2 regions of the Plantibacter sp. CFBP 8804 genome follow, and region 1 is predicted to be linked to the other one. Evidence: predicted binding sites of a transcription regulator. Region 1 holds the regulator's gene; the other holds the start of a gene.
The links. The regulator HrcA, encoded in region 1, represses chaperone genes, less so after heat shock. The targets are predictions, from matches to a motif close to TTNGCACTCGNNNNNNNCGAGTGCNAA.

Region 1 (3,408 bases):
ACCACGTGTCGGCTTATTCGCTCATCGTCGAACCAGGGACGAAACTCGCGCGCCAGATCCGCTCGGGCGTGGTGGGGACCCCCGACGAAGACCTGCAGGCCGATATGTACGAGCTCGCCGACGATCTCCTCACCGAGGCCGGCTACGGCTGGTACGAGGTCAGCAACTGGGCGACGGACGACACGCACCGCTCCCGGCACAACCTCTCCTACTGGACCGGCGAGGACTGGTGGGGTGTCGGCCCGGGCTCGCACAGTCACGTCGGCGGGGTGCGCTGGTGGAACGTCAAGCACCCGGCGGCCTACGCCCAGCGGATCGCGGCGGGGGAGTCCCCGGCCGCCGGCCGGGAGACCCTGGACGACGAGACCCGGGAGCTCGAACGCATCCTGCTGCTCACCCGCACGCGGGACGGCATCCCGATCCGGACGCTCGCCCCCGAGGCTCGCACGGCCGTCGCCGGGCTCATCGCCGAGGAACTGGTCGACGCACGGCAGGCCCTGCTCGGACGGCTGGAGCTCACGCGCCGCGGACGGCTCCTCGCCGACGCGGTCGTCCGCCGTCTGGTCGGCGACTGACCCTGCCCGAGGCGCAGAACAGCCCCGCCCGGCGGACCGGACGGGGCTGTTCTCGTGCGACTCGACGGATCAGGCCTTGATGAACTGGATCGTGAGCGGGTAGCTGTACAGCTCGCCCTTGTTCGCCTTGATCGCGGCGATGATGCTGAACACGATCACCACGACGTAGACGGCGATGATGATGAACAGACCCACGACGACGATCGTCAGGATCGAGCCGACCACGAGCGCGATCAGCATCGTCAGCTGGAAGTTCAGCGCGGTGAGCGTGTGCGCCTTGATGAACGGGCCGCGGTCCTTGAGGACCAGGTAGCCGATCAGCGGCGGGATGAATCCGAAGAAGATCCCACCGATGTGGATGAGCGTCGACCAGAGCTTCTCGTCCGACGGGCTCATGGGCTGAGCGGCGGCGTACGGCTGCTGGTACTGCGGGGCGCCTGCGGGCGGCGGCGGGTAGGAGCCGGCAGCGGGCGGCGGCGGCGCGTAGCCACCGGCGGGCGGGGGCGGGTAGGCGCCTGCGGGCGGCTGCTGCGGAGCTGCGGGAGGGGGCGTTGCGCCGTCTCCTGCAGGCGGAACCGACCCGCCCTTCGCTGGGTCGACGGGCGGCTGAGCGTTCGGATCGGACATCTTCGCACCTTTCACGGAGAGTGATATTCAATTGGTCCAGCTGAGCGTATCGCACCAGGTGTTGCTCATCAGGGACCCACGCCTGCGGCCAACGGTATTCCCGCGGCACGGGGCCGCGCAAGGGACGGCCGCGCGGAGGCCACGATATGATTGGCAGTCAGGGTCTTCGAGTGCTGATGGTCGGCGCTCCGGGGTGGATGACGGGAGGAGATCGAGATGGTGTCGGATCGCGGTCTCGAAGTGCTCCGCGTCATCGTGCAGGACTACGTCGCCTCGCGCGAGCCCGTCGGTTCCAAGACGATCGTCGACCGCCACTCCTTCGGGGTCTCCGCAGCCACCATCCGCAACGACATGGCGCAGCTCGAGGACGAAGAGCTCATCGCAGCTCCCCACACCTCTTCCGGCCGGGTGCCCACCGACAAGGGTTACCGGATGTTCGTCGACCACCTGGCCGATCGCCGTCCGCTGAACAACGCCCAACGGACGGCGATCGAGACCTTCCTCGGCGCGTCCGGCGACCTCGACGAGGTCCTGCACCGCACGGTGCGGCTGCTCTCGCAGCTGACGAACCAGGTCGCGCTCGTCCAGTACCCGATGTTCTCCCGGGCACGCGTCCGGCATCTCGAGTTGGTGAGCGTCACCCCGAACCGTGTGCTCGCGGTCATCATCCTCGACAACGGCCGCGTCGAGCAGCGGCTCATCGAGACGGAGAGCCCGGTCGACGACGACCTCATCTCGCGGCTCCGCTCGCTGTGCAACGAGGCGGTCGCGGGCCGTCCACTCCTCGACGCCCACGACGCGATCGGCGACGTCCCAGCCGACATCGCCGACCTCGATCGCGCGGCGGCCGTCCGCATCGTCGACGCGGTGCGCGAGCAGCTGTCGGCGCAGCGCCAGGACCGCCTCGTCATGGCCGGTGCCGCCAACCTCGCCCGCACCGAGGACGACTTCCCCGGCAGTATCTATCCGGTCCTGGACGCCATCGAGCAGCAGGTCGTGCTGCTTCGGCTCTTCGGTGAGATGGAGTCCGAACGCGACAGCGTGGTCGCCAGCATCGGGCGGGAGAACGCGTCGTTCGGCCTCGAGACCACGAGTGTCCTCGCCGGGAACTACCGTTCCTCTGGTGGCGAAATCGCCCGGCTCGGCGTCCTCGGCCCCACGAGAATGGACTACGCGAGCAACATGGCTGCGGTCCGCGCCGTCGCCAGGTACCTCTCGCGCATCCTCGACGCCGAGTGACGCATCCTCGTCGCGTCCCCCAACACCTTCCGCACCTCGAACGAAAGGCCCTCAGTGGCTGACTACCCCGACCACTACGCAGCACTCGGTGTCGCCAAGGAGGCGACGCCCGAAGAGATCAAGAAGGCGTACCGCCGCCTCGCACGCGAACTGCACCCCGACGTGAACCCGGGTTCCGACGCCTCGGAACGGTTCAAGGAGGTCACGCACGCCTACGACGTGCTGAGCGACCCCAAGCAGCGCCAGCAGTACGACCTCGGTCCGCAGGCTGGTGGGTTCGGTGGCGGCGACGCCGGGTTCGGCGGCTTCGGCGACATCTTCGACACCTTCTTCGGCGGTGGCGGCCAGCAGCGCGGACCCAAGTCCCGTCGCGCACGCGGGGAGGACGCCCTGTTGCGCGTCGAGCTCGACCTCGACGAGGTCATCTTCGGCACCCACCGCGACCTCGAGGTCGACACCGCCGTGCTCTGCAGCACCTGCAACGGCTCCTGCTGCCAGCCCGGCACCTCACCGGTGACCTGCGACATCTGTCACGGCACCGGCTCCATCCAGCGGGCCGTCCGCTCGCTGCTCGGCAACGTCATGACGTCGGCGCCCTGCGGCACCTGCCGCGGCTACGGCACGATCATCGCGACCCCGTGCGTCACCTGCCAGGGTCAGGGTCGGCTCCGTGCCCGCCGCACCGTCTCGGTCGACATCCCGGCCGGCGTCGACACCGGTCTGCGTCTGCAGATGCCGGGGAGCGGCGAGGTCGGCCCGGCCGGCGGCCCGAACGGCGACCTCTACCTCGAGATGAAGGTCAAGCACCACGACGTCTTCAGCCGCGACGGCGACGACCTGTTGTGCACGCTCGAAGTCCCGATGACCGACGCCATCCTCGGCCGCCAGGTCACCGTCCACGCGCTCGACGGCGACGTCGAGGTCGAGCTGCGGCCGGGCGTGCAGAGCTCCGAGGTCATCACGGTCA
Region 2 (3,408 bases), 550 kb from region 1:
ACCGCACCGTAGGAGACGTTGCTGGACCGATAGCTGAAGCCCGGTTCCCAGCTGGGCGAAGTGAGATCAAGGGTGGACTCGAGCGTTTCGGCGGATACGACTTCGGCACACGTACTCGGCCAGTCAGAACGTTCCGGCGAGAGCGAGTCGTGTCATGGTTCGGGCTGAGAGACGCACTGGCCCCGTCCTGCGGGCGTCCAGTCACGGCTTCACAACGTTTCGTCCGAACATGCCGCGAGGCACATACACGCTCCAGAGCCACCTCCCCCCTCACAGCGATGCAGGCGAAACGACGCAGGGCGCCTCCCGAAGGAGACGCCCTGCGCAGGTGTTGCTGCGGACTTAGAAGTCCATGCCACCGGTCGGGTCGCCGGCCGGAGCCGGGTTCTTCTCCGGCTTGTCGGCGACGACGGCCTCGGTGGTGAGGAACAGACCGGCGATCGACGCTGCGTTGAGCAGCGCGGAGCGCGTGACCTTCACCGGGTCGTTGATGCCGGCAGCGAGCATGTCGACGTACTCACCGGTAGCGGCGTTGAGGCCGTGTCCGACGGGCAGGTTGCGGACCTTGTCGGCGACGACGCCAGGCTCGAGGCCTGCGTTGAGCGCAATCTGCTTGAGCGGAGCGTCGATGGCGACCTTGACGATGTTCGCACCGGTCGCCTCGTCACCGACGAGCTCGAGCTTCTCGAACGCGGTCTTGCCAGCCTGGATCAGGGCGACGCCACCACCGGCGACGATGCCCTCTTCGACGGCAGCCTTCGCGTTGCGAACGGCGTCCTCGATGCGGTGCTTCCGCTCCTTGAGCTCGACCTCGGTCGCTGCACCGGCCTTGATGACCGCCACACCGCCCGCGAGCTTGGCGAGACGCTCCTGGAGCTTCTCGCGGTCGTAGTCGCTGTCGGTGTTGTCGATCTCCTTGCGGATCTGCGAGACACGACCGGCGATGGCGTCGGCGTCGCCGGCACCCTCGACGATGGTGGTCTCATCCTTGGTGATGACGACCTTGCGGGCACGGCCGAGCAGGTCGAGGGTGACGGTCTCGAGCTTGAGGCCGACCTCCTCGGAGATGACCTGGCCACCGGTGAGGATGGCGATGTCCTGCAGCTGAGCCTTGCGGCGGTCGCCGAAGCCCGGAGCCTTGACGGCGACGGACTTGAAGATGCCACGGATCTTGTTGACGACGAGCGTCGCGAGAGCCTCGCCGTCGACGTCCTCAGCGATGATGAGGAGCTGCTTGCCCGACTGGATGACCTGGTCGACGATCGGCAGGAGGTCCTTGATCGCGGAGATCTTCTGGTTGGCGATGAGGATGTAGGGGTCCTCGAACACCGCTTCCTGGCGGTCGGGGTCGGTCACGAAGTACTGCGACAGGTAGCCCTTGTCGAAGCGCATGCCCTCGGTGAGCTCGAGCTCGGTGCCGAAGGTGTTCGACTCCTCGACGGTGACGACACCCTCCTTGCCGACCTTGTCGATCGCCTCGGCGATGATCTCGCCGATGGTGGTGTCGCCGGCGGAGATGGAAGCGGTCGCAGCGATCTCCTCCTTGGTCTCCACCTCCTTGGCGTTGGCGATGAGCTCGACCGTGACGGCCTCGACGGCCTTCTCGATGCCGCGCTTGAGGCTGATGGGGTCGGCGCCTGCGGCGACGTTGCGGAGGCCCTCGCGGACGAGCGCCTGTGCCAGCACGGTCGCCGTGGTGGTGCCGTCGCCGGCGACGTCGTCGGTCTTCTTGGCGACCTCCTTGACGAGCTCCGCGCCGATCTTCTCGTACGGGTCGTCGAGTTCGATCTCCTTGGCGATGGACACGCCGTCGTTGGTGATCGTGGGGGCGCCCCACTTCTTCTCGAGGACAACGTTGCGACCGCGCGGCCCAAGGGTGACCTTGACCGTGTCAGCAAGAATGTTCAGTCCACGCTCGAGGCCGCGACGGGCCTCCTCGTCGAAAGCAATGATCTTAGCCATGTGTGTTTTTCGTCCCTCCCGGACGTCATGAACGTTGTTAGCACTCAATGAGTACGAGTGCTAAGTCGATTCTGGCACTCAGGGGGTGGGAGTGCAAGTGAGCACCGGCGCCCTGAGCGAACTCCCGGGAACAGCCCCGGAACGACGAACGACGCCGCCCACCGAAGTGGACGGCGTCGCAGGAATCGCGTACCTGATCAGCGGCTACGCCAGGCGCACACCCTCGGCCTGAGGCCCCTTTGCTCCAGTGCCGACCTCGAAGACGACCGCCTGGCCCTCTTCCAAGGACTTGTAGCCGCTCATGTCGATCGCCGAGTAGTGGACGAAGACATCCTGTCCACCGTCGTCGACCGTGATGAAGCCGAAGCCCTTCTCAGCGTTGAACCACTTAACGGTTCCGTTCGCCATTTCATACTCCCATTGCTGCGTGCTCGCAGGCATCGACTGTTGCCGAACCCGGACCTGCCATCCGGGATCGGGACCCCGGTGACCACCCTGCGCCGAAGTGGACCCGGGGGCGAGTCGAGACGGGACGGGATGAGCGGCCAGTTCCAGATACTAATCCGGAGCACCGCGCGGATTCACCCCGAAATCGACAAACGGGGCGGAGTGATACGACAACTCAACATGGAGGAAACACTCCGGAAACACGGCGTGCCGGCGACCCGAGCGATCGACCCGCTCCACCCGCGCTCAGGCGGCAGGCTGGTAGTCCGCGCCGACCACGACGACGATGCGGAGGACCGGCGCCTCGCCCTCCTCGACGGGGATCGCGTACGTGTCCGTGATCTGGATCGGGATGCCGCCGAGCGCGTTCGCGATGGCGCGGGCGACGCCCTCCTGCGACGGATCCTGGTAGTAGACGCCGCTCGTCGTGACGTCCTCCGTGCTGGCGTCGCTCGTCCCGATCTGCTGCGTGAAGCCGGCAGCCGCGATCGCTGCCGCCGCCGATGCGGCGAGGCCGGCGGTGGGTGTGCCGTTCAGGACGAGGATGCTGGCCGCGGGGTCGACGACGGGGGCAGCCTCGGTCGGGGTGGGGGTCGGCGTGGGCGTGGCGCTCGGGCTCTGCGAGCCGCCGAAGAAGTCGATCCGGTCGTTCAACCCGAACAGGGCGAAGGTGCCGACCCCCACGAGTACGAGCGTGGCGACCACGGCGACGAGGAAGGCGATCCAGCCGCGTCCCTTGGGAGCAGGGGCACGGTGCGCGCCGACGCGCTTGAGGTCGGGGACCTCGTCGAAGCGGTCGGGCGGGAAGGATTCAGCCATGGTGTGGTCTCCGAGAGCTGCTCAGCCGTCGGTGCGGGGAGCCGAGGCTCCTCGCGCCGAGAGTCGGGCGTCGCGGGTGCGCTGCAGCCGCTTGATCAGCATGGGGTCGTGGGCGAGGGCGGACGGCGAGTCGATGAGCGCGCCGAGCAGTTGATAGTACCGGGCCGGGGACAGGGCGAA

Region 2: groL (chaperonin GroEL) is a predicted target of HrcA. The motif match lies at 2,000-2,026, and genes of this name have one in related genera.

What each region holds. Positions count from the first base shown of each region.
Region 1 covers NZ_JACYTU010000001.1:494,155-497,562, reverse strand. The annotation lists gene hemW (radical SAM family heme chaperone HemW) at 1-575, shown strand, start outside; gene IFU11_RS20115 (DUF4870 domain-containing protein) at 645-1,202, opposite strand; gene hrcA (heat-inducible transcriptional repressor HrcA) at 1,419-2,441, shown strand; gene dnaJ (molecular chaperone DnaJ) at 2,496-3,408, shown strand, end outside.
Region 2 covers NZ_JACYTU010000001.1:1,040,642-1,044,049, forward strand. The annotation lists gene groL (chaperonin GroEL) at 343-1,962, opposite strand; gene IFU11_RS04885 (cold-shock protein) at 2,167-2,370, opposite strand; gene IFU11_RS04890 (LytR C-terminal domain-containing protein) at 2,656-3,228, opposite strand; gene IFU11_RS04895 (DUF3263 domain-containing protein) at 3,250-3,408, opposite strand, start outside.